One region of the Paenibacillus sp. JNU01 genome, then DNA from elsewhere that is predicted to be linked to it. Evidence: riboswitches for the same ligand, from Rfam matches in the RefSeq annotation. Region 1 holds a riboswitch; each other region holds the start of a gene.

Region 1 (9,988 bases):
AATCACTAATTGAGGAAGGGCACCCTGCCAATCTGGCTCGCTCTGCCGTCCATTTAGCGTCAGGATTGGAAGCATGTAGAGAAATTCTCCAGCAGAATTGGTTTGCAGAAATTAGAAACGTAATGTTACAATTAGGGAAGGAGTCCCTGGGTAGAGGAAGTACATCATTGATCTCTGCACAGCAGAAGCTTTTTAAAACCGGACTCTCTGAACACCTGGACATGTTACTCAGTTTGTTCCATCTATGGTTTAGGGACATGCTGTATGTTCAGTACGGTAGGCATGAACATATCGTTTTTATAGATCAGTTAGACATGCTATCTCAGTTGGCACATACCCGCAGCACAGAACAGTGGGTTTCCTATATGGATCTGGCCGCAGCATGCAGAAAAAAATTGCGTTTTAACGTCAATGGCCAGCTTTGTCTGGAGCAATTTTTGATCGGTTTGGCATAAGACTGGGAGAGGGATAAGTTAGTTCCAATCATATGCAAACGGTTATAACTTCGGCCGGTTCCCTAAGAAGACGGGGCTTCAGACGAAGTGGGGTTGGCTTACAAGGGGGTTAATTTTTTGTACAGTGTAGTGGGTGTCCGTTTCAAAAAAGCGGGCAAAATTTATTACTTCGATCCCCTGGACCTTCCCATTGAGAAAGAAAACTGCGTTATCGTGGAGACAGCGCGGGGGGTAGAGTACGGTAAGGTTGTCGTTGGTAAGAAGGAAGTGGGCGAGTCCGATGTGGTGTTGCCGCTGAAGAAAGTCATCCGCGTTGCGGGCGAGACTGATGCCCGTGTGGTTGATGAAAATAAGCGTGCAGCGAAGGAAGCATTCGGTACTTGTTTAAATAAAATCAAAGACCATGGCCTCAAAATGAAGCTGGTCGATGTGGAATTTACGTTTGATCGCAATAAAATCATATTTTATTTTACAGCTGAAGGAAGAGTCGATTTCCGGGAGCTGGTCAAGGATCTGGCAAGCATATTCCGGACACGAATCGAGCTGAGACAGATTGGTGTACGTGATGAAGCGAAGATGCTTGGCGGTATCGGACCTTGCGGCCGTGTATTGTGTTGTTCTTCCTGGCTGGGAGACTTTGAGCCGGTATCAATCAAGATGGCTAAAGATCAGAGCCTGTCACTGAATCCGACGAAAATTTCAGGGTTGTGCGGAAGACTCATGTGCTGTCTGAAATTTGAGCATGATAACTATGAAAGTGTGAGAGAAGAACTGCCAGCTGTAGGCAAATTGGTCGTCACCTCATTGGGTGAAGGAAAAGTTGTCGGAATTAATGCCGGTAGCCGCACAGTCCATGTTCAACTGTTCGACATCAGTAAAGTCAAAGAACTTCCGCTGGATGACGTCGTTATCAAGTAAACCATAAAGGTTGCTTCGGGGTGGAAACTTGGAAAAGAAAAATCTGTTTACGCACATTCATGAAATGGAAACCCAACTGGGTCAGTTGCACGGTGATTTAGGAGAGTTAAAAATGATTGTGAAGGAGCTGCTTGAGGATAATCAGCGGCTTACCATCGAGAATGAGCAATTACGCAAATTGCTCAAACGTGAGGCTCCGGCAGATCTGCCAATCTCCTCAGCACTCGCTCCCGTAGCAAGACCAGCAGGTCCGGCTACAGGTGAAGACGTTGTGGGTGAAGGGTATGATAACCTAGCTCGGTTGTATCACGAAGGCTTCCATATCTGCAATGTCTATTATGGACATCTGCGGACGGAAGGCGATTGTCTGTTCTGCCTGTCTTTTTTGAATAAATGAAGTGACCGTAGGGATCCCCTACGGTTTTTTTTCAAGGTTACAAACCTAAACTTAACAAGCATGAGATATAGAGTACCGGAGGATGAGCGTACCATATGAAAGCAAATGAAGTCGTGTTGCATGAGTCAGAGCGGATTGATGATCTGCTCTCTCATGATTTAAGAATCATTCAAAGTGATGAAGTGTTCAGTTTTTCGATGGATGCGGTATTGTTAGCCCGATTTGCTTCCGTACCTAAACGCGGTCGTGTACTTGATTTGTGTACAGGTAACGGGGTAGTTCCCATTTTGCTTACAACGCGTACACAGGCTAGTCTGGAGGGAATCGAAATTCAGCCTCGTTTGGCGGATATGGCTCGTCGCAGCGTTCAATTAAATGCACTGGACGAATCGATTATGATTCGTGAAGGTGATTTGCGAGAATTGGTGAAAGAAACGGGACATGCTGTATATGATGCAATAACGGTAAACCCCCCTTATATGCCCCTGAATGGCAGTGACCTCAAAATGAACACACATCAGGCAATGGCACGTCATGAGATCGGGTGTACCTTGGAAGAAGTGATCCAGGCTTGCAGTCGACTTGTACGTAATGGCGGCAAAGTATCGATGGTTCATCGTCCACAGCGACTTGCAGAGATTATCTCGCTCATGCGTGAGTATAAGCTGGAGCCGAAACGAATTCGGATGGTACATCCCCGTGCTCATCTGGAAGCCAACATGGTATTAATTGAAGGCATGAAAGATGGTAAACCGGAAGTAAGGATGCTTCCTCCACTCATTGTCTACAATGAAGAGGGGAAATACTGCGAAGAGATTATGGATATTTACTATGGCCAGCAACATGCTGAGCGTACTACGAAAGGAGGACTATAGATGACTTTGCATATTCAGAAAAGCTATGCGGAGCAGCTTGAAGGATCAGGCAAGCTGTATCTGGTTGGAACACCCATTGGTAATCTGGAGGATATGACCTTCCGAGCCATCAAGACATTGCAGAGTTGTGACATCATTGCAGCAGAAGACACACGACAGACCCGGAAGCTACTCACTCATTTTGAAATTACACCTTCGATGCTGTTTAGTTATCATGAGCATAACAAGGGGGCAAGTGGACCTGAACTGATACGCTATATAATAGAAGGAAAAAATTTGGCACTCGTCAGTGATGCTGGTCTGCCAGCCATTTCAGACCCGGGATCCGACCTTGTACAGCTTGCACTGGAAGCCGGAATAACGGTCATTCCCATCCCTGGACCCAATGCTGCATTGTCTGCTCTGATCGTGTCCGGATTACCGACGGAGCGTTTTACATTCGGCGGTTTTTTGCCGCGGGAGAAAAAGGACATGCGAAAAGTGCTGGAGGCTTTTGACGAATCCAACGGGACTTTGTTATTTTATGAATCACCTCACCGTATTCGGAAAACATTAGTCCACCTCGAAGAAATTCTGGGTGATCGCTCCATTGTCCTGGCTCGTGAACTAACCAAGCGTCATGAGGAATTCGCAAGGGGTACTGTGAAGGAATGCATAGACTGGCTTGAAGAGCATCCACCTCTTGGCGAGTACTGTTTGCTGGTGGAAGGTATTAAGGAAGAGGAGCGTAAGGCTGAGCGCGAAGCATGGTGGCAGCTGATGTCACTTGCGGATCATGTCAGCCATTATGAGGGTGAAGGATATAACCGCAAAGATGCGATGAAAAAAACGGCAACGGATCGTGGTCTGACGAAGCGGGATGTATATAATGCGTTAATCGAGTAGCCAATCTAACTCAATATCTTCTGTTATGGGGAACATAACCTGAAAAGGACCTTATATTCAACATTCATGTAGTTTTTGGGTAATAGAACCCATAACAGGGCAAAAAAATACCTTCCGCGGTGGGGTTCACACCGGGAAGGCTATTAAGGAATATTAAAAAGGTTAGAAATAACAATTTAGATAAGTCCAGTATACCTGGTTTTTCTTATTTTGTCACAGGTGCAGGGATTTCGGAAATACATTCGTTACAAACAATTTTACCTTTGAAGTAAGTAACGTTCTCTGCATTACCACAGAAGATACAAGCAGGCTCATATTTTTTCAACATGATGCGCTCGCCGTCAACATAGATTTCCAGAGCATCTTTTTCACCAATACCGAGCGTACGGCGCAATTCGATTGGAATAACTACCCGTCCCAGTTCGTCCACTTTTCTTACAATACCTGTTGATTTCATCATTATAATCAGTGCTCCTCTCAGCTAACTATCATTGTCATTATTCGACATTATTTTATGTTTTATGATACTCATCATACCAACGATTCCCAAAACAGTCAACCTTAAAATTAGCTTAAAATTAAGGCTGTTTTTCACAAGGTTACTGGTGGTAAGGGATTGGCAGCCTTTTTTCGCATTTAAACAACAATGCCAAGTTTGTCGATTTGGAAAACGACAAAACTACCTTATTCGACAAAGTTCGTCATAACGTGTCGAATCTTAGGTGAATCGTGGAGCTCAAAGCGTTAATATAAAAGAAATTAAAGGAGTGAATCGACATGGAACAACGACTAACGGAAGAGAAAGTATTCAAAGATCCGGTACATAATTATATCCACGTGCAAGATCCGGTTATATGGCAGTTAATTAACACCCCGGAATTTCAGCGTTTACGCCGGATTCGCCAACTCGGTACTTCTTACCTTACTTTTCACGGAGCAGAGCATAGCCGGTTCTCACATTCACTAGGTGTTTATGAAATTACACGCAAGATCATTTCTCAATTTGAAAGAAGTCATTATTCAGATTGGCCGAAAGAAGAAAAGATTGTAGCTCTGTGTGCAGCTCTGCTTCATGATCTCGGGCATGGTCCATTCTCTCACTCCATCGAGGAAGCTTTTGACATGAATCACGAAGATTGGACTTGTCGCATTATTACAGGTGATACCGAAGTAGGGGCGATCTTAAGACGGTATGCTCCTGATTTTCCTGAGAAAGTGGCATCTGTCATTCAAAAAACGTACGAAAAGCCGATTGTGGTGAACTTGGTGACCAGCCCGCTTGATGCAGACCGAATGGACTATTTGCTTAGGGATGCTTATTTTACAGGTGTAAATTACGGCACGATTGACCTTGATCGCATCCTTCGAATGCTGCGTCCCTATCATGGACGAATTGTAGTCAAGGAGTCAGGCATGCATGCTGTGGAGGATTACCTCATGTCTAGGTATCAGATGTATTGGCAGATTTACTTCCATCCGGTAACTCGTAGTTCTGAAATTCTATTGCGGCAAATATTCAAGCGAGCAAAAACACTCATACAGCATGATTTTCAATTTCGCTTCATGATTGATCCACTCCCTCAATTATTTGCAGGAGAATTATCCGTAGATGAATATTTGCAGTTGGATGAAGCATTAATTCAGACGGCATTTACACAGTGGCGAAAGGAGGACGATACTGTTCTGAGTGAGTTATGCGAACGTTTTATGGATCGCAAGTTATATAAGTATGTAGAGCTTGAACAGGTCGACTTGACAATAATAGAAGAGATTCGGGAAGCTTTTGTACAGGCAGGCCTTGATCCCGAATATGATCTTGAAATTGATTTTCCTTCCGATAATCCGTATGATGTTTTTCGTCCGGATGAATCCACGGATAAGCAGATTCTTCTTCTGGATCGACAGGACAATTTACGTGAGTTGTCAGAAGTATCTGACATTGTCCGTTCCATCAGCGGGCTTCACCGGGGGAAACATCATTTGTATTACCCGCAAAACAAGGTGGATGCGATTATTCATGAATTACCGTCACATATACGCCCCTATTTCTTGTAATCGTGTGGGTATAATCCAATGAAGAATTTAGATATCAAAAGACTTTCAAAAAGAGCTATTTTTCATGATACAGTAATCTGCTTTAATGGGGAGTATATGTAGATCGACATAATTTTGTAAATGAAAGTAGGCAAAGTTAGCACAATCAGCAATATGTAGATCAGAATATCCTTATATCTTCTATATATTGTAGTTGTGAAGAAACAAACGTAATGATGTAATATACAGATTGCCCAAAATGTTTTATGTATGAGTCATTGAAAAATTTGAATTTCACCAATTAAATTTTTAAAAGAAGATAGTCGTTATTTCGACATGAAGGGAGATACAGACATGATGCTGTTCGACACACATACACATCTGGATGCACCACAATTCGACGAGGACCGCGAGGAGATGATTCAGCGTGCTGTGGATGCAGGAGTTGGTCGCATGATCAACATTGGCTTTAACCGGGAGACAATTCCAACGACAATGAAACTCGCTGAAACGTATGACTTTATATATGCAGCTGTAGGTTGGCATCCCGTAGATGCGATCACAATGCAGGAAGGGGATTTGGAGTGGATTGCATCTTTATGTAAGCATGAAAAAGTGGTGGCAATCGGTGAGATTGGATTGGATTATCACTGGGATACTTCACCGAAGGAAATACAGCATCGCGTATTACGACAACAAATTGCCTTGGCGCGTGAAGTGAACATGCCGATTGTCATCCATAATCGGGATGCACATGAGGATATCATAAGAATTTTGCGTGAAGAGAAGGCGAGTGAAGTTGGTGGTGTGATGCATTCGTTCTCGGGCAGCTGGGAAACAGCAAAAAGTTGTCTCGATATGGGTTTCCATCTCTCCTTCGGAGGACCGATTACATTCAAAAACGCAAAGCAACCCAAAGAGGTGCTGGCGAAGGTTCCGATGGACCGATTTTTCATTGAAACCGATGCTCCGTATTTGACACCTCACCCTTATCGCGGGAAACGAAATGAGACAGCGCATGTACGTCTGGTTGCAGAGGCAGCTGCGGAAATTAAAGGCATTTCGGTGGAGGAAATTGCTGCAATAACCACCAAAAATGCCATGGAACGATTTGGAATTCGTTAAAAAAACGAGCAAATGAGGTGAAAAAGGCAGGTAAGCGGAGTTAATTTGCCCTTTGATCCAAATAAATCAAGAATATTACAATATTTTAACCAAATATTCAGAAAAACGTACTTGATCAACGCTTTACAACATGCATCAAAACAGGATATCATCTTTTCAGTGAATTGTTGTGCGGAAAATTGGACAGATGTTCGGGGGATGAACAAAGGGACACTTTCCGATGAAACAACATTACTTTCATGAATCAGTCTCGCTGAGTCTCCGTTAACGGAGAGCGGGGGAACCAATAGGGCTTAAACATCGGTGTATTTGGCCGATGCGCAACGTTCGCTGACCCAAAAGCAGCGAAGGGAACTGCGAAGCCGTATTTGATTTCTTCTTTGGGTCTCGGGGTGAATTCAAGGGCGTCCGCCATGAGCGGGGGACCCAAGATAGGGCGGCTCTCTTTCGCCCGAACCCGACAGCTAACCTCGCAAGCGGAAAAAGAGAGGCAACCTCGTGCATGAATTTCCGATATTCAAAATCATTCGGAAGCCACGAAAGAGTTCCTCTTACACTCTTTCTTTGGCTTTTTTGTTTTTGAATAAAAGAAATGTTGTCATCATACGGTAGGTATTCAGGAGGATGACATCATGTTGCGAAGATTGATTCATGGTGCAGAACCGATCAGTTGGTCCGATCTGTGTTCTGTAGAAAATTTGGTATAGTCACGTCAAAGACATCATGCGTTACTTTAGACGGCGAGGCTATGAAGGAGGACGGAGAAGTGGGCACATTCCAACCAGAAGAGACCCATGAGTCACGATCATCCAGTAAGTCTTTCGCGTTGCGGTGGAAGCATGAGAACATGCGTCAAATGGCATTGATCGCGATTTTCTCAATTGCGCTTACAATCATGATCTTGTTAGTCGTTTACGGTCAGGCCGGGAAACAAATTTCACTGGTTATTGATGGCAAAGCTCAGGTGGTAGAGACTCGTACAGGAATGCTTCAGGAAATGCTGGAGGAGCAGTCGATCACAGTCAGCCCTCACGACAAGGTATCCATGTCCATGAACGGGGCGATTACAGATGGAGACCGAATCGTTATTGAGCGGGCCGTTCCAGTTAACATTACGGCAGACGGAGACACCAAGACTCTGTATACAACGGATTCATCCGTAGAAGATGCAATTCAAAAATCAGGTATTCAAGTTGAAAGTAATGATAAGGTGTATCCAGCGCTTGGAACTGCGATCAAAGCAGATATGAAGATCCGTGTAGTGCGCGTAACAAAGCGTACAGTGGATGTAGAACAACCAATCGCTTACAAAGTAATTAAAACGGCTGACCCTAGCTTGTACAAAGGGGATAACCGTGTCGTTGTGAACGGCAAAGAAGGCACACTTGTACAGCACATCGAAAAGGTATTTCAGGATGGAGAATTGGTCTCCAAAAAAATGGTCGGCAAATCTGTCGCGAATAATCGTGTAGATAAAGTGATTGCTGTCGGCACCAAAGCAAAACCTGTTGTGAAAAAACCAGAGATTCAGACCGTATCAGCTCAAACTTCAACAACGAAGAAGGCTACAACAACGAACTCGAAGAAAACATCTGCCTCGGGCAGCAAAGTGATTACCGTATCCGGGACTTCTTTTAAATACTCCAAAGTACTTAAGAATGTATCCATGACTGCCTACTCTTCCGAAGAGCCTGGCATTGGAACCAAAACAGCTTCCGGTACTCGTGTAACGGAAGGGCGCACCATCGCGGTTGATCCCAAAGTCATTCCAATTGGCTGGTGGGTATATATCGAAGGTCTGGGATTCCGTCGTGCGGAAGATACAGGCGGTGCCATTAAAGGCAACAAAATTGACGTATATTATGACAGTGTGAAGCATGCCCTGAATTTTGGACGCAAGAAAGGCAAGACGGTCTACGTGATCGGTCCGGTGAAGCCGGAAGCGAACTAAAATCGTTTTACTTTGAAATGGGAATGCTATAAAATAGTTGCATGAATAATTCATGCGGAATATGCGGCGGAGGGGTCTGAATTCAGTCTCCCCCGCCGTTTGGCAGAGAAGAGGATATTCCTCTTCTTTTTGCGTTAGAAAGGAAGAAATGGAACATGATAAAAGAAGTCATTGTGGTGGAAGGCCGTGATGATACGGTAGCCATCCGTCGGGCCGTGGAAGCCGATACCATAGAAACAGGTGGATCAGCCATTAACCAACGCATTCTGAAGCGGATTGCGCTTGCTCAGGAGAGACGGGGAGTCATTGTACTGACAGATCCGGATCATGCTGGCGAACGCATTCGTAAAATCATTGCGAATAAGGTGCCTGGTTGCAAACATGCTTTCATTCCGGAAGCCGATGCCACACGCAAAGGGGATATTGGGGTGGAGAATGCCTCACCGGAGGCGATCCGTCATGCTCTGGCACGCGTACATACTTCATACGAAGGCGCTCCTAGCCTGATCGATTGGGAGGACCTGATCGCGGCAGGACTTATTGTGCATCCGCAGGCTGCTGCACGTCGCATGGAGATGGGCAATCTGCTGGGTATCGGATATTGTAACGGTAAGCAGTTCCACAAACGTCTCGGTGTATTTCAGATTACACGGGAAGAGTTCTCTACAGCATTAGCGCAAATTGAACGTGAAGGATTGTGAGAATATGAAGGATATGGAAGAGACGATAGAAATTGCAACGCCCAAGCGAACCAAAGAAATTATTCAAAGACACGGATTCTCATTTAAGAAAAGTCTAGGTCAGAACTTTTTGATCGATCAAAATATACTGAACAAAATTGTTAATGCAGCCGATTTGGACGAGTCCAAGGGCGCTTTAGAGATCGGACCGGGTATTGGAGCCCTTACGGAACGATTGGCCCGGGTAGCGGGTCCTGTCACAGCCGTAGAGATTGATCAGCGCTTGATTCCCATTCTGGGAGAAGTGATGCAGCCTTATCCGAATGTACGTGTGCATCATGGTGATGTGCTGAAGCTTGATCTGGCTGAACTGTTCCAAAGCGATTTTGCATCGGTGGACAAAGTCAGTGTTGTGGCTAACCTGCCTTATTATGTAACGACTCCAATTATGATGAAACTGTTGGAAGAGAAGCTGCCAGTGGACAGCATTGTTGTCATGATCCAAAAAGAAGTGGCTGAACGCATGGCTGCTGCACCAGGATCGAAAGACTACGGCAGTCTGAGCATCGCAGTTCAGTACTACAGTATTCCTGAGCTTGTGTGTATTGTGCCACCGACGGTCTTCATTCCCCAACCTAATGTGGAATCAGCTGTCATTAAGCTGAAGG
Region 2 (9,988 bases), 2.3 Mb from region 1:
ACAACACGGGGAGGATCAAGAATTTGTTTTCTCAGCAGAGAATCGCAACGTCGTATACGGTGGTCCTCTACCCGTCAGCGGGTATCAGCTATGGCATACAGATCATGAAGCAGAGTCCATTCTATATGTAGCGCTTGGTGGAAAAACATCCATTCAACGCTTTGTGCCTTTGAGCACATTACAACAAGACGGTCAGTTTTACATCTTGAAGCCTTGACTGTCAGCTAACTCTACAGAGCATTCAAATAACGTTAGAACAATTAAATATCTACAACAAATAAGACGCCTTCCCATGTAATAAAGGGATTGCGTCTTTTGGTTTCTCAGCAAGGCGTGTCTTTAAGCTCACTGAGTGAAATAGGTGTGCTACAGTTATCCTTTGCCTGAAGAACTTCGTTTATGAGACGGTGTATCCAATTCCTTTTCCTTTTTCCCCACCCACAGGGATACAGCGAAGGGAATCATACCAAACCATTTCATCGCCCACGGCTCTTTCCTTTTGGCACGGTCTTTCCGCTCATCCTTCGGCGTATCGATATAATGAACAACCCGCTGCGTAATGTATTTTACCAATTCATCACTTTTGGCCATAACATCTGCCTCCTTCGCTCCTGCACATTCGCGGAGCTTACGATAGTTCTATTGTGTGCAAGATGTGTACTGGTTAAACATTTTTTTTGTTGAAAAGGGTATGAAAAACCTCAGAATGCACAGTCTAATGCCAAAGGTATCCAAACAGCCATGAATCTGCATCCGATACCTATTTCATGAAGGAGTGTGTATCCCATGTATAAGCTGCTGACCGCTTCGGTAGCCTTGTTAATCAGCTTCTATTGCCTTACCATGCTTCCCCATGTCGCTTATGGAAAAGCAGCCCCGTCCCAGAACAGTCCATCCATGCTGCCTGTGACCGATGGAGATGCTTATCGCTCAAGTCATCATGCCTTTGCAGCACCGGTTATCCTGCTCGATGTAGGCCATGGCGGTATTGACGGCGGTACGTCAGCCCAGGGTGTGCTGGAAAAAGATATCAATCTCGCCATTAGCCAAAAAGTCTATCTCCTGCTTCGCAGCAAAGGTTATGCCGTTATCATCAATCGACTTGGTGATTACGCCCTTAGTGACGACAACCGCTGGCTGAACAGCCGCTCGCGTCATACCAGAGATCTTGCCCAACGTAAGAGCCTTAGCGAAGAAGTAAGTACGGATATCGTGGTCAGCATCCATGCGAACTGGAGTCCCCGATCATCTGCACACGGCCCCGTGGTATTGCACCAGAAGGAAGGCAGAAGCTATCTGTTAGCCCAATCCATCCAGGACGCCATGAACCAATTATTCAAAACGGAGCACGGAGTCGTGTGGGGCAAGCCCTTTTATTTATTGAATTACGTGAAGCAGCCAGCCGTCATCGTCGAAACCGGATTTTTGAGCAACGCCGAAGACCGGGCCAGAATGAGTGACCCCGCAGAGCAAAAACGAATCGCAGAGTCTATTGCGAGCGGCATTATTTATTATCTGTCGGTAGTGTAGGGGTAGCGTGCCAGTTCCACACTTCGCGCACAAGATCGCCAATACCTACAAACTCAACCTGACCCTGCAGACGGGAAACGGATTCACGAACTACAGCTGATGTGTTCATCCCGCTATGTCCGACATGACCAATAACAACACAGGTCTCCTTGTCGATTGCACGACGAGCTGCCAGATCCATTTGCTTGCGAATGTGTTGCTTGGAGTTCTGATCATCCAGGAAAATGTCATTACCTACAGGTGGCATGTTTTTGGATATGGCCAGTTCCCCCACCACGGAGCGAAAGTTCGTACGGCTGTCTACAAAGAATAGGCCCCGCTCCTTGCATACATCGAGCACAATGGACATGATGCGTTTGTCCGAAGTAATTTTGGAACCCATATGATTGTTCATGCCAATTGCGTAGGGCACATCATCAATCGCTTTTTCCACGCGTGAGCGGACTTCCTCATCTGTCAGATTGGATGTGATTGCACCCGGGCCCAGCCATTCAGGTCTTCCTTTCTTGGGTTCCATGGGCATGTGCACAATTACATCCATCCCCTTTTCATGTGCAGCTATCGCATCTTTCTTCGTTGTTGGCAAAAAAGGCATGACTGCTACCGTAAGTTTAATTGGCATTGCCAGGATCTCTGCGGTACCTTTCATGTCGTTACCAACATCATCGATGATAATCGCTAATCGTTTATGATTCGATGTGGACTCTGAAGCTGCCGCTGTTGGCCCTCCTGCCGATATCCCTGCGCAAATTACTATCAACAATACCATGCAACCTGCAATGAATCGAAAATGCTTTCTATTTTCCATCATCATGACTCCCTCCCCGTAAGTTTCTGTGATTTCATTGTTTGATAATGAAGGGGGGAATATGTAAGCCAATGCCTTCCTTAATCACAATATCCCCACCACTGGAGACCTGTATCTTCAGGGAACCACGCCATCTCCCCGTTTTCACCTTTACAATCAGACAAGAAATGTCATTGAACTGTAGAAAAAAGAGATTAATTAGAAAAAATACTGTAATTTGTCAGGTTTTCAGTTTGGCAATTATTTAGTAGAATCAACAAATGAAAGAAGTTAATATGTTTCATTTCTTTCCTATACTTTTTGGAAGGGGGTTTTGAAAGGGTTTACATAAAATAAATGCCAGACTATCAGCTCTTTTTATTTCCCTGGTCACGGTTTCTCTATGTAACCATTTACCATTATCGAGGAGGATGAAAGTAGTGAAATTCAAATTCAAAAAAACGATCAATGTTTTATTGGCCTGTTTAACAGCACTACCCCTGATGTTAACCCCGACACAAGTTTCGGCGGCAAGTGATGCCAACATTAATTTATCCTCGGAAAAACAACTGATCAAGGGCTTTGGCGGTATTAACCTTCCCGCCTGGATTGGTGATCTGACTCCCGCTCAACGTGAAACTGCTTTTGGTAATGACCAGAATCAGTTAGGCTTTTCAATTCTGAGGATCTACGTGGATCCAGATTCCAATAACTGGTATCGTGAAGTTGCCACAGCGAAACGGGCTATTGAGAAGGGAGCTATCGTATTCGCCTCCCCGTGGAATCCTCCGAGCAGCATGGTGGAAACGTTCAACCGTAATGGAGATACCAATGCCAAACGTTTGAAATACGACAAATATGCCGCATATGCGCAACATCTGAATGACTTTGTAACCTATATGAAAAATAACGGCGTAGATCTGTATGCCATTTCTGTGCAAAATGAACCGGATTACGCGCATGACTGGACCTGGTGGACTCCACAAGAAATTCTTCGTTTCATGAAAGAAAATGCCGGGTCCATTCAAGGTACCAAAGTCATGGCACCTGAATCCTTCCAGTACTTGAAGAACATATCCGATCCAATCCTGAATGATCCGCAGGCACTTGCCAACATGGACATTCTGGGAGCACATACGTATGGAACCCAGATTTCGAACTTTGCCTATCCTCTCTTTAAGCAAAAAGGAGCCGGTAAAGAACTGTGGATGACTGAGGTATATGTTCCGAACAGTGACAACAACTCAGCAGACCGCTGGCCTGAAGCACTGGAGGTTTCCTATCACATGCACAATGCCATGGTGGAAGGTGATTTCCAGGCCTATGTGTGGTGGTACATCCGCAGACAGTATGGTCCGATGAAAGAAGATGGTACCATAAGCAAACGCGGATATAATATGGCCCATTTCTCCAAATTTGTACGTCCTGGCTACCTGCGAGTCGATGCAACGAAAAATCCGGATACGAACACATTTGTCTCAGCCTATAAAGGGGATAATAAAGTAGTCGTCGTGGCAATTAACCGTGGAACTTCGGCCACAAGCCAAAAATTCGTTCTGCAGAATGGTAATGCCTCCACGGTGTCCTCATGGGTTACGGACAGCAGTCGCAACCTGGCAAGCGGGGCCTCGCTTACCGTATCCAATGGAGCCTTCACGGCACAACTCCCCGCTCAGAGCGTAACAACATTTGTTGCCAACATTACTGGTGGGAATAACGGTGGAAATACAGGCAGCGGCACTACTTATGAAGCAGAGACCGGAACAACACTTACGGAAGCTGCCATTGAAACGATCTACCCCGGTTACACAGGCTCCGGGTATGTCAACTTCAATGCAATGACTGGTTCAACCATTCAATGGAACGCTATTAACAATACGATTACTGGCACCAAAAATGTAAAGTTTCGTTATGCGCTGGAAAGTGGAACACGTAACCTCGACATTTTTGTTAACGGAACCAAAGTTATCAGCAATGAGCCCTTTCCAGCAACGGGAAGCTGGTCCACTTGGGTTGAAAAAACAATACAAGTTCCCATGAACACCGGGACCAATACCTTGAAAGTGGTTACAACGGGAACGGAAGGACCGAATATTGACAGCATTAATGTTACCGCAGCACAATAAAACATTCCGTATAGTTGATGTTAGGATAATATCAAAAAATGCAAACAAAAAAAGACTCCTCATGCGTTAGCTTGAGGAGTCTTTTTATTCGATGCGGTCGAGAGGACTCGAACCTCCACGGGGGGTTAGCCCACACGGACCTGAACCGTGCGCGTCTGCCAATTCCGCCACGACCGCATATTATATCTCCGTGATTAATCTCGGCGACAAGAAATAATATATCATGCCCAATCTATCATGTCAACACTGAAAATAATAACATGAAAGCCCGAACCAGACATGCTTGTCCATTCGGGCTTTACCTTCAACTAATCATTTGGTTCATCAAAAAGGAGTCATACTACAGCTTGGAAGGCCAATTGCCATACCAGGCATAACCGCCTCTTCTTTCTTTATCAATGTCACTCAATTTGTATTTAACTACCCCGTCTCGTCCAATGAAAATGGGTCTATCCGTTCCTATTTCATAGAAGCGTGCCCAGATCGGTGCTGCTTTGGAATCAGCGATAATCTTGCTATCACCATTTGCCCTTTCATACTTGTAACCCGTAATTTTCACCTTGTTAAACCAGTCCTCTGCTCCTTTAATGGATGCGGTAATTTTAGCGGTAGCAGGCCTTGTTTTCAGAAATTTAACAATCGTTACACTCTCTCCAGCTGTCAGCGATGGTACTTCGTAGATTCTTGCGCTCGCTGGTTTAAGGGAACTGGAATCATGTTGTTGTCCCCATGCTGTAAGCTTCCCGCCTGAGACGACCTGAGTATTCAGAATCGCCTCCACACCTTTGGCAACTGAATTTTTACTGCGATTAGCAAGTGTACTGTCGATAAATGAGAAATCACCTTTGCGTGTTGCTACTTCATCGAGCATGATCATTACATTAATCATTGCATCATCATTGTAGGTAATATGCTTGTGATATCCAGAGCTTTGGTAGACTTGTGGCCATCCGCCGTTTGAATACTGCATATTGATCAAAAAGTTGATTCCTTTGATTGCAGCTGTGGAGTAGCGTGGATCATTCGTCTTTTTAAATTCCTTCGCCAATCTTCTAATTTCTGAATATGTAGCCTTGTTGTCAATCGTGGACTTCGCCCACTCTCCACTTGTTTGTTTATAATCTTTTCTCCAACCTCCATCCGGCAGTTGGTTCTTCAAAATATCTGAAATACTCGCTGTAGTACCCGATGCATCAGCAGCAGATACCGTCCCTACAGGTAGAACTGCAATTCCAACTGTTGAGAACACCATGGCGCATGCCAGGACAAAAGTAACTATTTTCTTTGCTTTCAAATGTAACACTCTCCCATGTTCATTGTAATAACATCCACAATTCTACCTTACCTATAATGCCCGTCCTTAAACCTCCTTAATTTAAATATATAACATAATAAAATCTATTTTTATCCAATATGTGGATTGGATAATCAGATGATATGCAAAAAATCAATTATTGTCAATATATGCAACTTAATGAATATAATCTCTTAAATTCTACATAACGGATAGTTCTTTTAACTCATGACAAACTTATTTATTTATCCAATTTCGTCTCAAACGAATCAATAATGACGTTTTTGTCATCAATGATACCCAAACTTGACGCCTTCTTTCATATAAAATCGTTAATTCCGCTAACATTGAGGTATTACGAAGGGGTTTAAAAGGGTTTGACAATTACGCATTTATGCAATATAGTTTCAAATAGTTACAAAAACTTAATTATTCATTGCCGAGTTTCAGGTTTGAAAACGGGGGAACCATTTTGGGTGAATTATTCTTATACATAGGAAATATAGGGAACCTTCTACCGAACCCTTAGCTAACTCCGTAGGCATCGAAGGGAGAACATTGATTTTGAAAAAACTGATTATCTCCATTTTTGGAGCGGCTGTACTATTTACATCCGGGGCAACAAGCACAGAGGCAAGCAGTATTAACTCCGTAGTGAACAACATGACAGGTATTCCTTACAAGTGGGGTGGCACGACTCTGGCCGGGTTCGACTGTTCCGGGTTTATGAGATATATTTTCAATAAATACAGCATTGAATTGCCACGTACTTCGCAACAGCAAGCCAAAGCAGGTACTCCAGTAGCCAAGAGCAATGTTCGGACAGGTGATCTGGTGTTCTTTAACACAACAGGCAAAGGCATTTCACATACAGGTGTTTATATCGGCGGCGGACAATTTGCACATGCATCCAGCAGCAAAGGGGTAAGCATCACCAAAATGAGCAATCCTTATTTCAATGATCGTTACGTAACAGCACGTCGGGTAACTGGACAGTTTATGTACGATAAAATGTTAGGGAAAATGTAGGTATAATATCAAAGAGGAGGCTCCGGATCAACCGGAACCTCCTCTTTTGTTTGATTTCCTCTTTAGGAGGACAGTCCTTGGACTACCTCCATCTTACACTTAATGCAGCGCCTTCTGCACTCGCATCGCGCCTTGGGACAGGGCATGTCCGCCTCCTACAGCTCCGGCCACAGCAACGGTCTCCATAATCTCCTGATCTGTAGCGCCCTTGGCACGTGCTTCTTCTACATGATAGAAGGTACATACCTCATTGTTGGCGAACAAGCCAATACCAAGCGCGATGAGCTGTTTGGTCTTCGCATCAATCGCCCCAGGTTGGAAGCATTCTCCGGTAAACTCATGATACGACTTCACCACACCTGGCAGCACATCACTTAATGCTCCAATCTGATCCTTGTAGGCATGAACTTTATCATTCATCAATGTCATGTCTTGCAGCACACCCTCTCGGCTATAGTTACAGAATTTCTTCACTGTACCTATCTTCTCTCACGAGTGAGTCAATTATGCCAAGAAATCATGGTAATTCCAAACATTTGTACGCTCATACTTCTGACATAATGATCGTTGTTACTCACCAAGTGGACTTTGCCGGGGTTCGCTGAACAACTGATAGCGGTAACCACGATCCAACTTGACGACACGTCGATTCTGACGACGGATAAGTACCTGCTCGCCATCCCAGGCAACGACAATCCCGGTTACATCGTTCGATTCCAGCTCGTCCCGTACTACTCTGACTTTCTCACCTGACAGACGCAGGGCGTCCAATTCTGTATCACTAATCATGTTCATGGCTCCTATATTCCAAATTTATTTACAAAAAGAGACCTAAATGAAAAGTCATTTAGGTCTCACGTGACTGTATTGGACTGTCATGTCATTCGAAATTATGTCCCGACTGAAAGTTACCGCTGCGCGTGCTCTTTGCTGTCGTTCTTCTCGAACCAAAAATCAAGCACTTTGGCGGACATCACACGTTCTTCAAGGTACTCCACTTGATGCGGTGTAAATTGTTCTTTCCAAGAGAAGGACAACTCTTCGCATAAGCCTACAATTGTCAGTAATTCTGACCAGGCAACATAGCGTTTGTACCAGAAAAATTGAGGATGTTCAATCATATAGGGATAAAGGTCATCGAATTCCGTATGTTTACAATCCAGGGCACGTTCAAAATGAACTTTCGATTCCGCCAGCTTATCATTAAAGAATTGTTCTGTTGCCGGTTGGTTCCCCATGGTGTTGCCTCCTCTCCCTAACATAACCCCATTATAAATGAAATTAGCGGCCATGCAAAGGCATAGTTCAAAAAATAGGCCCTATTCCTTTAAAATGTCACATTTCGTTATCGTCAAATTGTACCGTCCCATCGTTCAGGGAACGAATGCGTACCAAGGCTTCCACCGGAATCCCCTGTTCACGAATCGTTCGTGCCCCTGCCTGGAAACATTTCTCTACCACAACACCGAATCCGACGAGTTCCGCACCGGAACGCTCAATGATTTTGATGACGCCACGAGCGGCATCTCCATTGGCAATAATATCATCAATGAACAAAATACGGTCATTCTCATGAATGAACTCGCGAGATACCATAATGTCAGTTACAATTCCTTTGGTAAAGGACGGTACGCGTTCACAGTAAGCATCAGGATCAGCTAGAAGTGTTTTTTTGCGACGGGCGAATACAAGTGGCACCCCAAGTTCATAGGCCGCGGCAAACGCAACCGGAATCCCCGAGGATTCTACCGTGATTACACGGGTCACTCCACTTTCACGAAAACGGGCAGCGAACTCACGCCCCATCTCCATCGTTAATGCAGGATCAATCTGGTGGTTCAACAGACCATCCAGCTTCAATACTTGATCCGAGATGACAACACCCTCTTGTAAAATTCGTTGTTTCAATAATTCCATGATTTGACCTCCCAAGCCTATCCTATGAGGTAAAAGTATCATATATCTATCTATAAGTTCAAGCGAAATTGCCTGGACGCTGTCCTTCAGACGCGATTCAAGCCAAAGCTCATGATCGATTGTCATGACTTTCGTGGGTCAAGCATACCTTGTACCATGGTACCCGCATGTCCAAACTATACAGGGTCCTGAGAGGGGAAACACATGAAACAGGCATTTCGGGTGCTGCAGATCGCATTTACATACATCGGAACGGTGGTCGGAGCCGGCTTCGCTACAGGGCAGGAAATTTTGCAGTTTTTTACCCAGTATGGCAAATGGGCCACCGTCACCATAGGCTTATCCACCATGCTCTTTGTCTGGTTAGGTACCAAAATGATGCTGATCGCCCACGATACCGGATCCCGCTCTTATGAGGATCTGAACAAACATTTATTCGGCCACAAGGCGGGCAAATGGATCACTTGGGTGACCCTTCTCATTCTCATTGGCGTGAACAGTGTCATGCTTGCCGGAGCAGGTTCCGTTTTTGTCGAACATCTCGGTTTGCATTATCAGACCGGTCTAATCGTCACACTTGTAGGGACATATCTGCTTCTCGGTCGGGGCATCCAAGCTATCCTTCAAATGAATAGCATTGTCGTGCCTATGATGCTCCTGTTATCTCTGCTCATGATCACAAGTACCATCCATCATCCGGGAGCTTCCCGATTCATCACACTGACGACAGACTCAAATCCTATTCAAGTATGGCTGTCTCCACTGTTGTACACTTCATTTAATCTGGCTTTAGCTCAAGCTGTTCTGGTGCCTGTAGGGAACCAGATTCGTAGTCGGAATGTGCTGAAGTGGGGCGGAGTATTGGGTGGAATTGGCGTAGGTTTCATGCTAATGGCAGCCCATTTTGCCATGTCGGCACAGATGCCCGGCATCATCCAATTCGAAATTCCGATGGGCAGCATCGCCTTTCAACTTGGATGGGCAGTACAATCTGTATATGTATCCCTTATTTTTATGGAAATATTCAGTACGTTTGTTGCGGATATCTATGGCATGACCTTGCAACTCAGACAACATATACGCGTTCATCCCCGTTTCATTACATTAACCATTATGCTGCTCTGTTACTCACTCAGTCAGTTTGGATTCAGTTCTCTGCTATCTATCCTTTACCCTATCTTCGGAAGTATGGCACTGTTCTGGGCAGCCAAATTGGTATTAAACCGCTGGGGTACATTTCGTGGACGCAAAAATATATAAACATGCTTATGTACTTCATGAATATGTGCATACGTTTGCTTCATA
Region 3 (9,988 bases), 3.1 Mb from region 1:
CAGCACATTATCACAATAGGTATCTTTTTCGATTAATCCTTTTAGCCCTCTAACTTGTCCTTCAATTCTGTTAAGTCGGTTAATTAAATTATTCTTTGTTTTCTCAGAATGATGGCTCCTGCGTTCTTCCGTGTTGCATGACTCATGCTCTTGAATTAGGTCTCCCATTTTCCGATCACTCCTCATTATTTTATCTTATATTATACTATAGCCCCCCTATACTATACAAAATGAAATTCATCTACATTATTTCTACATATATTTTCTATACTATTATCGTTATTACCAATCAAATACAAAACGGTGGAGGAAAGAATATGAAATTGATGCTTTTAAAGAGGTTTATCGTAATTGGTTCTTTAGCTATTCTCGCTACGGGATGTACTAATGCGATTAAAAATAATGCAATGGAAGGAATGGATCATTCAAACACGAATAATCCTACTTCGGCTGGTTCCAGTCCTGTGAAATTCACATCTAGTACTCCAGTGGTAAATGGCAAAGAATTTACGATCACCGCACAAGAGAGCAATCTTGAAGTTTCCAAAGGTAAGATATTACCTGTTTGGACTTTCAACAATTCTGTCCCCGGACCTCAAATCCGTGTAAAGGTTGGAGACAACGTAAAAATCAATCTAAAAAATGAGTTGAATCAGCCTGTCTCCATTCATTGGCACGGCTACCCCGTTCCGAATAACATGGATGGCATTCCTGGCGTTACACAAGATGCCGTTGAACCAGGTAAAACATTTACGTATACGTTCAAAGCTAATGTACCAGGTACCTATTGGTATCATTCTCATCAAGACAGTGTAAACCAAGTGGATAAAGGCTTGTACGGTTCCCTTGTTGTTGAGGAACTGAAAAATGACTATGACCGGGACTATACTCTCATGTTAGATGAATGGATGAGTTCCAGCGACATGAATACGAGTGATTCCGACAATATGGGTATGAAAGAGATGAATCATAATGAAATGAATATGTCCGGATCGGATATGAACATGGACGAGAACACTACGGGTATGGGCGGACATGATATGAGCATGTATGACCTATACACGATAAACGGGAAATCAGGTACTGCCATTGATAAACTCATGGTTAAAGAGGGCGATAAAGTTAGAATTCGCTTAATTAATGCAGGATACATCAGTCATCAAATGCACTTACATGGCCACAATTTTAAAGTAATAGCGTCGGATGGACAGCCCATAAATGAACCCGAGATGATAAAAGATCAATTACTTTCTATAGCTCCTGGAGAACGTTATGATATTGAATTTACAGCGGATAATCCAGGCTCCTGGCTACTTGAAGAACATGGAATTGAGTCGCCGAAACAAAATATGAAAGCCGTTATCCAATACGAAGGTTCAAAAGTTCAAAATGACAATTCCAATGCTTCAGCTACGCTTCCTGTGTTTGACTTCGAAAAGTATGGTAACATGTCAGATTCATTATTTTCGTTGAATCAGATATTTGATCAAAACGTGACAATGAATTTAAATACAGAAATGAAAGATGGAGAAATGGTGTACACCATAAACGAAAAGGTATTTCCGGATACAGATGTCATAAAAGTCCAGAAAGGTGACAAGGTCAAAGTTACTTTTGTGAATCAGTCCAAAACGGATGACCATCCTATGCATCTCCATGGACAGTTTTTCCAAGTGCTAAGTAAAAATGGTCAATCCTATCAGGGATCAACGATCATAAAAGATACACTAAATGTTAAACCAGGGGAAACTTATGTTGTTGCTTTTGAAGCCGATAACCCTGGAAATTGGATGTTCCATTGCCATGACTTGCATCATGCTTCCGCGGGAATGGTAACGGAAGTCATGTATACAGATTATGAAAGTAACTATACACCTGATCCGAGTGTGGAGAACGTAGCGGAATAAATAAGTAGCATTGATTTACTCTTTATTAAGATCTGCTAATAATACGTTAAAAGATAAACAGAAGAAATTATAATGCGGCGATCTTTCCCGGAATGTAACCGAGGATTGGTTGCCGCATTTTTTTAGAAACACCTTAATTGTAAAAAAGCGATACTGTTCCGCTTAAATGCATATCATTCTCTTCTATTAGCTAGCATACCAAAATCCCCCAGGTATAGAGAACTCATTAAAATGAACTCTAATCCGAGGGGACGATATTTCAGAACTATATTGGCGACGTTACTGACTTTTTTATTACAATATCATTCTATTGGAAGATGGACCTGAAAAGGAATACGCACGATCTTCAATATATATTTGATGCCATAAGATAAATACAAGAATGGTCCACAATTTACGGCTTGCATCCAATTTCCCTTCCTTATGGATCTCAAGTAGCTGCAATACATACGTTTTATTGATCCATTGATCTACGTCTGCTGTCATAATCAGATTCCTAGCCCATGAATACCATTCACTTTTTAACCATACTCTCGTTGGGACAGGAAAACCTAATTTTTTTCGTTGCTGTACATCAGGTGGAACCACATCTTTCATAGCATCACGGAGTAATAATTTAGTTGCTGTGGGTGTAACTTTATACTTTGTAGGGATGGTAGCAGCTAATTCAAATACTTTGGTATCTACAAAGGGAACGCGAAGTTCCAAGGAATTTGCCATCGACATTTTGTCTGCTTTCATTAGGATATTCCCACGTAGCCACGTATGAATATCAATATACTGCATCTGTGTGACTTCATCATATAACTTCGCTTGTTCATAAAGTGGCTTAGTCACCTGCTGGGTTGGTTTACATACTCCCTGCTCCGATAACCATGGTGCTAATACCTTACTTTTTTCATGATCCATAAAAATCTTCGCATTTCCAAAGTAACGTTCTTGCAGAATAAGACTCCCTCTTTCCAAGAATCCTTTGCCTTTCATGCCGGTAGGCATTAATCTTCCAAGATGTCCTGCAAGACTTCTCCATGGACCTGGAAGACCCTGAAACATGCGGAGAGCATAGGGTTCCCGATAAATGTTGTAGCCACCAAAAAATTCATCTGCACCTTCACCTGAAAATGCCATCTTAACATGCTGACTAGCCAACTTCGATACAAAGTAGAGACCCACGGCTGATGGGTCTGCTACTGGCTCATCCATATGCCATATTAGAGAAGGTAGTATATCTATATAGTCGCGGGCATTAATCCGAATTTCATGATGCTCAGTCCCTAAATAGGCTGCTGTCTTCCTAGCATCATCCAATTCACTATAGCCCGGCATATCAAATCCAACGCTGAATGTTTGGGTTGGCTCCAAGCGATGAAGTAAACCAACTAAACTGCTTGAATCAATACCACCCGATAAGAATGCTCCCCTAGGGACATCTGAGTTCTTATGAATACGAACAGATTCCGTTATTACTGATCGTGTTTCCTCTACTAAATCGGAATACGACCTACTTTCATGGGGCTCAAACTTCACTTCGTAATACGGTCTGATGGTCATTCCATTATTCTGTACAATCAAATAATGGCCTGCTTTCAGTTTATGGATCTCTTTGAACATCGTTAGAGGTTCAGGTACATATTGAAATGTGAGATACTGATAAAGAGCATTTTCATCCACTTCCCTATCAATCCTACCTGAAGCCAGCAACGTTTTAATTTCAGAGCCAATCATGTATCCGGAGGCGGTCTCACTGTAATAAACAGGCTTGATTCCGAAATGATCCCGTGCCGCAAATAAAAGATCACTCCTTTGATCCCATATGGTGAACCCAAACATGCCTCGTAAATAGTTGACACATTTAATTCCAACGTCCTCATAAAGCCTCAGTAATACTTCGGTATCGGAATCTGTATAAAATGTATACCCCTTCTGACTCAACCAATCCCTCAACTCTTTATAATTATAAATCTCTCCATTGAATACCAACCAAATATCTTTGTTCTCATTGGTCATGGGCTGTGCCCCGTGCTCAATATCCAGTATACTTAGTCTCCTAAAACCCAGACCGATATGATCATGGATATATATCCCTTCATCATCTGGGCCACGATGAGCTATGGAGTCGGTCATATGTTGCAGAATGTTTGCATCTACTGGCATACGATATTTGTTATATAAACTTACAAATCCACACATAGGGCTATTCTCCTCTAATCAATATAAGATTAGTTTAGCTTTTATGTATGTGGAATCTGTGAAAGATTACCGTCCATATCATAAATCACAGTTTAGATAAGTTATTTACTTATTTATTAGTTTAGTTCACTGGAGAATGGTTCTATCTGTTCGAGGCAAGTTGCTAAACAAAATGGACAAACCCGTGAATTACCCACGGGCTTGTCCATTTTAATGACTATCGTTAACCATTTTAAGATAGTTCTGCTCGCTAACCACTCTACGAGCTGTTACATATTTGGTTTTATAATAACTTTCAGATAAGCTACTAATTCGAACACCCTTACTGCTTGATGAATGTGCAAATTGATTGTTACCTACATAAATTCCCGCATGTGAAATGCTGCGACCATTCGTATTGAAGAAAACGAGATCCCCTGGGCGTAATTCTTCTTTCTCTACAAACGATCCCTTTGCTGCTTGCATACTAGAGGTGCGCGGCAAATCTAGTTTAAACTTATTAAAAACATACAGGATAAAACCGGAACAATCAAAACCAGATGTTGTTGTCCCACCATAAAGGTATGGCGTTCCAACCACTTCTTTTATTTCTTCTGTTAGCTTTGCCTGACTAGCAAATGCACCTGTTGCTGTGGAGGTAAATAAAACTGCTGCTCCAAGAACCGATAAAATGACTTTCTTCAAACTTTTGTTCCTCCCTTAGATGCCTACGGAGTTAGCTTAAGGATTCGGTTAAAGGCTCCCTATATTCTTTTCTTACAAGAATAATTCACCCAACAAATGGTTCCCCCGTTTTCAATACGAAATTCGGCAAAAATAGTTAAATATTTGTAACCTATAGAGTATTATATTGTTAAATTGTGTGGATTTAATGTGGAATTCTCGTATATCTTATTCTAAAAAAGAAACGACCGTCTCCTGCTGAAGTTAGGGAGCGATCGCTTCTTAGCACATGTTCTTTTTGTATTGCCGAATTCTAGTTATAAGTTCAAGGCTCCTCTACACTATACAACCACTTATACCCTATGCCCCAAACCGTTTGAATGGGGTTCTGTTCCAATCCAGCCAACTGCAACTTCTCCCGGATATTTTTCACATGGGTGTCTACGACTCGGTTATCCCCAAAAAAGTCACTTCCCCAGAGACGTTCAATGATTTCATCTCTAGAGAAAACTCTTTGTGGATTCTCGGCCAATATAAGCAATATATCAAGTTCTTTTTGGGTCAAATCCAGATTTGTGTCGAGTACCATAACCTGTCTTCGATCTGGATAAATAATCATGTCAGTATACATGATTTTTTTACCGATTTCTTTAAGGCTTAAAGACTGTGAAGAGCGTCGAACAAGCGCAAACAAGCGAGCAATGAGTTCATCAGAATTTACAGGTTTCACCATATAATCATCAGCACCGACACCTAACCCATGTACCTTATCCTTCACATCCCCTCGAGCTGTAAGCATCAATATAGGTGTTTCAGTAAACGATCTGATTTTTTCACAAAGATGCCATCCATCCATATCCGGCATCATAACGTCTAATAAAATGACATGATACGAATTTTTCTGAAGATAGGACAGTCCTTCGGTTCCATTATGAGCTTCCGTAATATCAAAACCCTCTTTAGTTAAATAAATTCGCAACAGATTTCTCATGTTCCATTCGTCATCAATAACTAATGCTTTCAATTTATTCATATGGTCATCCCATCCATTTCATTAATCTTTAGTAATATGCGGTTTCTGACCGTAAATTTGAACGATCATTAGCTCATTTGTTTCACATATTATATTTTGAAGCTGTGTGATTTTAATGAAGAAGAGGTGATGGACGGGAACATCACTTTAAATTGCGTCCCCTCTCCAATTTTACTTTCCACATGAATTGTTCCTCCTTGTTGTAAAACAAGACTTTGAACAATGGACAGCCCCAGTCCTGTTCCTCCATATGCCCGGGATCTGGATTTCTCAACCCGGTAAAAACGTTCAAATATATTGGGAAGTTCTTCTGTTGAAATTCCGGGTCCCGTATCGCAAATGCTTATTACAACCCCTTCTAATTCAGAAGTTAAAGAAACTTGAATATACCCCTCGGCTGTGTAACGAATGGCATTATCCAATAGATTCAAAATAATCTGTTCCAGTCGGTTAGAGTCTACAAAAATATGGGGTACGGGACTCAACTTACTTCGAATCGTAAGATCTTTTTCTTGGGCTTTTAATTGAACCTTATCTATAGACCTTTGAATAATCGAAGTGGGTTCTACAGACATCAGTTTCAAGTCAATTTTACCTTCTTCCATCTTAGACAATTCAAAGAGATCATTTATGATTACATTTAAACGTCGTGCTTCCTCAGAAATGATTTGTAGATATTTTTTCTTTTCTTCATCATTTTCCACAAGATCTTTAGCCAATATGTCTGCATACCCTTCCATATAAGTAATGGGTGTTTTCAATTCATGAGAGACGTTGGCAAAGAACTCCGAACGATTATCTCGATATTGTTTTAATTCTTTAGCGAGGTCGTTTATGGCTTGTGACAATGAACCAATCTCATCTTTAGTTTCCACAGGAATTTCAAGATTCAGTTCTCCTTTGGCAATTTGGCGAGTTGCACTTTCAATTTTTAATAATGGATTCGATAATCTTTTGGATAGAAAAAATATGCAACCCAACGCTAATAACAGTGCTCCAAATCCAGTGATAAACAGTAAATTTCTAATCGTTTGGATCGAATCTTTCATATTTTCTAGAGAACTAATCACGTAAATCCCTTTGACCGTTGGATTAGTGGTTACGGGGATACCATGAAGCAGGTAAAGTTCGTTATTAAAAGTGAATTCTCTTTCCACCTTCTTCCCTTCTAACAATTTGCGATTATCCCAGATATAGTTAGGATAAATGGAGGCGTCTGAAGTCTTTGATTCAATGAATCTTCCTTGTGAACTCAAGATGTACATCTGGACGCCTGTAAAATCAGCCATTTGTTCCGCACTGTTGCCTTGCTCCTCAAGCATAGTAGACAAATGTGCTGCTAACTCATTAGCTTCATCGTGTACCTTTGATGACAAAAAATTCGTGAATATGAGGTTAAGTACAATACTTAGCAATATTAAAATCCCAATAAACAAGCTGAAAATGGTAAAGCTAAGTTTTAAATGAATTTTATTCCACACCGAATATATCACCTTTTGAAATCATATTAGGAAAACAAAACAGTCGCCATTATGGCGACTCATAAAATTTATTTTGACTCAGAAAGGACGAATTGTTTTTCACGCTACGTAGTATGCACTTCATTTGTTATTAGACGGTTCCCCACTTGCAGTGCTTTAATTTTATTTTTGCCAAATACTATAGAATTAAAGCATTCTCTTTAATTCTTCAGCAGTGATTCTCTTCAAAAACTTGCTGAATTTTTCTTTACCTTTTGCATGAATTTTGTAATAATCGATTATTTTCATTACCTTTTGTGTCACTTCCGCTTCCGTTAAACCAGCTAGAAAAAGTTCAGCCAAAGAAGCTTTGATTCCCTTTGGATCTCCACCTATATACATATCGAATTTGTCTTTCATTTTAACGATTCCGATATCTCTCAAGAGTGGTTCACTAGTCCCGAGTGCACAGCCAGCATATCCGATCTTCAGAGGTGTCGGTGTCAATATCCCAGCTATAGCTTGATTTAACTTTTGAGCAATGTCTAGTCCGGAATCTTCAGCCCCTCTGCAGAAATTACAAGCGATCAAGGCCTTAGTTGCATAACCTGCAGGGTTTACCTCAAGTCCAATGCTTCGAAGATTGTCAGTTACGACGCCTTCCGATTCAGCCGATATTTCAATATAAAATTGTTTAAACGGAGTCATCTCGGTCTTTTGCTCTGGACCCATAAGTTTACTGATAGCTGAAAGTTGTACTGCAGTAAACAAGCTTCCTCCTACTTGAACCGGTGGGGAAACTGCAATCATCAATCTTTCATTGTTCACTTCTTTTTCTCCTTTAACCGAATTAATGTTATAAAGAATGCGTTTAGTTTATTGCCCTCTTCATGTATTTCATATGACTGAATCAAAGCAACTCTTACTTAAGTCCACCGTTGCATTTGATGACTTTAGAATACCCCCCTATAGTATAATTATCAAGCTTTTTCTTTATATATACACTTTGATTTAAATTCTTTTTCATAATAAAGGAGCTACCTAGGTTTATTCTTTCACGATTCCCCTAAAGACCAGTTCTCTCCACCATCATTGCTTTCATAAACCGAATACTGATCTGTCACAATGATGAGCCGATTGGGATCTTGTTTTGAACTTTTGATCCCCAAAGGCATCTCACCATTTAAGTCTACGTCGAGGTCAGACCATATTTCCAAATCAGTAGATTTTAAAAATCCACTCTCTGTCATGATAATCGTTCCTCCATCGAACAAAGACAGTACTCCGTATGCCGGCTCGTTTGTAATCTGGATTTGTTCCAAATCTCTGCCCTTGACATTATAGCGAACCAGCCCTGATTCCGTTGCAGCCAAAATGGTCTCTTTAGCCGAAGGAAGTATAGAAATCGAATACGCCCCTTGGGGGATACTTCCGATTTTGTTCCACTGTTTCCCACCATCCTTCGTTTGATACACATTGTTGTCAGCACTAGCCAACAACGCAATTAATCGACTTGAATTCCTCGGGTCCATCGCTAAGTAGTGCACATCCGGCTCATTGGGTTTTGCTTTATTTGGAAGTCCATTCTCTGCAGTTTCCCAGGTCTCCCCACCATCATTAGAACGTTTCACAAAACCATGGCCCGCGACAAAGATGTTCATGGGATTATTCGGATTCGTTTCAATTGCCATTACATCACTTGTCATAAGTTCTTTACGAGTTCGCTGCCATTTTTGATCTATAAATTCATATATACCATTATGAGTTCCCATCCATATGGTTGTATCATCATCTGCAAAACTAAAGATATGCGGATGGGTGGTGGACTGAGGTGTTAATAGATCCAAATTTGCAGTCCTGTCTTCTCTACTCTCCCCCCAGAAAATAAAACCGACAATCACTACTAATGATAATGCGAGATAAAATCCAACACCCAGGGATAGCCCTTTTTTCTTTTTTGGCATGGGTCATTCTCCTTGTCTAAAATAATTTTAGGTCAGTATAGAGAAAAATTGTGAAGATTCTGCGTGTTTTGACGAAAATATAAAGGAGGACACCCTATATCTACAAGATGTAATAGCTTAAATATACAAGCGCATCAATAGCCAATGGTCAACACGATTTCCATGTATCAGCCCATGATCAGCTTTTAGTGGGGGAAAATCAATAAAAAAACCCAATCAGCAGAGCTAATTAGGGTGAGTGCATACTTACTGTTATGAGAGGGTTGAGCCATGGTCTTCATGCCAGATTTGATGGATTACATCGGCCAAGATCGAAATCGTTCTATAATTTTCTTCAAGTACATTTTCTACACCACCGATTTCGATCAGGGCACTAGATTCAGCAAGCGATTGGTTGTATTGTCCGTTACCGCTAGAATGATCTTTTGAGTATATCCCCTTTGATATTCCGGGTATTTTCTTGTTTAATTTATTCTGTAATTTGGTGGCAAACTCCATCGTTTCTTGCCAATTGGGATTTTCTTTTCCTACGACAAAATATAATTGTGCATAGTTAAGTTCATCAAACTCTATGGTCGTCTGATCTTTGGGTTGTGAATCACGATGGATATCAAAGACATAGTCAATGGATTTATGATTAGACAATTCTTGGCTCAATGTATCCTTCGAATAACTATACGATTTAGCGTAATCGAAGTTCTTAACTACACTTGGATAATCAGCAGTAGATTGAATCACATTCATCCCCTTTGCTGTTAGTTTTTTAGTGAG

What was found. Region 1 has a riboswitch for cyclic di-AMP ahead of NLBNIHML_RS17565 (resuscitation-promoting factor). Riboswitches for the same ligand answer to the same signal wherever they lie in the genome.
Region 2: it holds a riboswitch for cyclic di-AMP, as region 1 does, so the genes downstream of both, NLBNIHML_RS27770 (C40 family peptidase) here and NLBNIHML_RS17565 (resuscitation-promoting factor) in region 1, are expected to answer to the same signal.
Region 3: it holds a riboswitch for cyclic di-AMP, as region 1 does, so the genes downstream of both, NLBNIHML_RS03785 (C40 family peptidase) here and NLBNIHML_RS17565 (resuscitation-promoting factor) in region 1, are expected to answer to the same signal.

The regions. Positions count from the first base shown of each region.
Region 1 covers NZ_CP169723.1:4,048,012-4,057,999, forward strand. The annotation lists gene holB (DNA polymerase III subunit delta') at 1-455, shown strand, start outside; gene NLBNIHML_RS17530 (PSP1 domain-containing protein) at 573-1,373, shown strand; gene yabA (DNA replication initiation control protein YabA) at 1,402-1,770, shown strand; gene NLBNIHML_RS17540 (tRNA1(Val) (adenine(37)-N6)-methyltransferase) at 1,866-2,645, shown strand; gene rsmI (16S rRNA (cytidine(1402)-2'-O)-methyltransferase) at 2,646-3,530, shown strand; gene NLBNIHML_RS17550 (AbrB/MazE/SpoVT family DNA-binding domain-containing protein) at 3,736-3,990, opposite strand; gene NLBNIHML_RS17555 (HD domain-containing protein) at 4,308-5,585, shown strand; gene NLBNIHML_RS17560 (TatD family hydrolase) at 5,919-6,689, shown strand; cyclic di-AMP (ydaO/yuaA leader) riboswitch at 6,931-7,184, shown strand; gene NLBNIHML_RS17565 (resuscitation-promoting factor) at 7,456-8,640, shown strand; gene rnmV (ribonuclease M5) at 8,796-9,341, shown strand; gene rsmA (16S rRNA (adenine(1518)-N(6)/adenine(1519)-N(6))-dimethyltransferase RsmA) at 9,346-9,988, shown strand, end outside.
Region 2 covers NZ_CP169723.1:6,299,546-6,309,533, reverse strand. The annotation lists gene NLBNIHML_RS27810 (hypothetical protein) at 1-217, shown strand, start outside; gene NLBNIHML_RS27805 (YqzE family protein) at 373-591, opposite strand; gene NLBNIHML_RS27800 (N-acetylmuramoyl-L-alanine amidase family protein) at 787-1,530, shown strand; gene NLBNIHML_RS27795 (divergent polysaccharide deacetylase family protein) at 1,505-2,344, opposite strand; partial or broken gene xynC (glucuronoarabinoxylan endo-1,4-beta-xylanase XynC) at 2,749-4,017, shown strand; gene NLBNIHML_RS27785 (carbohydrate-binding protein) at 4,018-4,443, shown strand; tRNA gene NLBNIHML_RS27780 (tRNA-Leu) at 4,536-4,620, opposite strand; gene pelA (pectate lyase) at 4,784-5,746, opposite strand; cyclic di-AMP (ydaO/yuaA leader) riboswitch at 6,165-6,296, shown strand; gene NLBNIHML_RS27770 (C40 family peptidase) at 6,302-6,766, shown strand; gene NLBNIHML_RS27765 (carboxymuconolactone decarboxylase family protein) at 6,866-7,195, opposite strand; gene NLBNIHML_RS27760 (hypothetical protein) at 7,337-7,555, opposite strand; gene NLBNIHML_RS27755 (hypothetical protein) at 7,675-8,004, opposite strand; gene NLBNIHML_RS27750 (xanthine phosphoribosyltransferase) at 8,102-8,683, opposite strand; gene NLBNIHML_RS27745 (YkvI family membrane protein) at 8,888-9,943, shown strand.
Region 3 covers NZ_CP169723.1:935,850-945,837, forward strand. The annotation lists gene NLBNIHML_RS03770 (metal-sensitive transcriptional regulator) at 1-168, opposite strand, end outside; gene NLBNIHML_RS03775 (multicopper oxidase family protein) at 318-1,907, shown strand; gene asnB (asparagine synthase (glutamine-hydrolyzing)) at 2,202-4,097, opposite strand; gene NLBNIHML_RS03785 (C40 family peptidase) at 4,308-4,781, opposite strand; cyclic di-AMP (ydaO/yuaA leader) riboswitch at 4,787-4,920, opposite strand; gene NLBNIHML_RS03790 (response regulator transcription factor) at 5,086-5,793, opposite strand; gene NLBNIHML_RS03795 (sensor histidine kinase) at 5,883-7,274, opposite strand; gene NLBNIHML_RS03800 (nitrite reductase) at 7,461-8,081, opposite strand; gene NLBNIHML_RS03805 (WD40/YVTN/BNR-like repeat-containing protein) at 8,309-9,217, opposite strand; gene NLBNIHML_RS03810 (stage II sporulation protein P) at 9,470-9,988, opposite strand, start outside.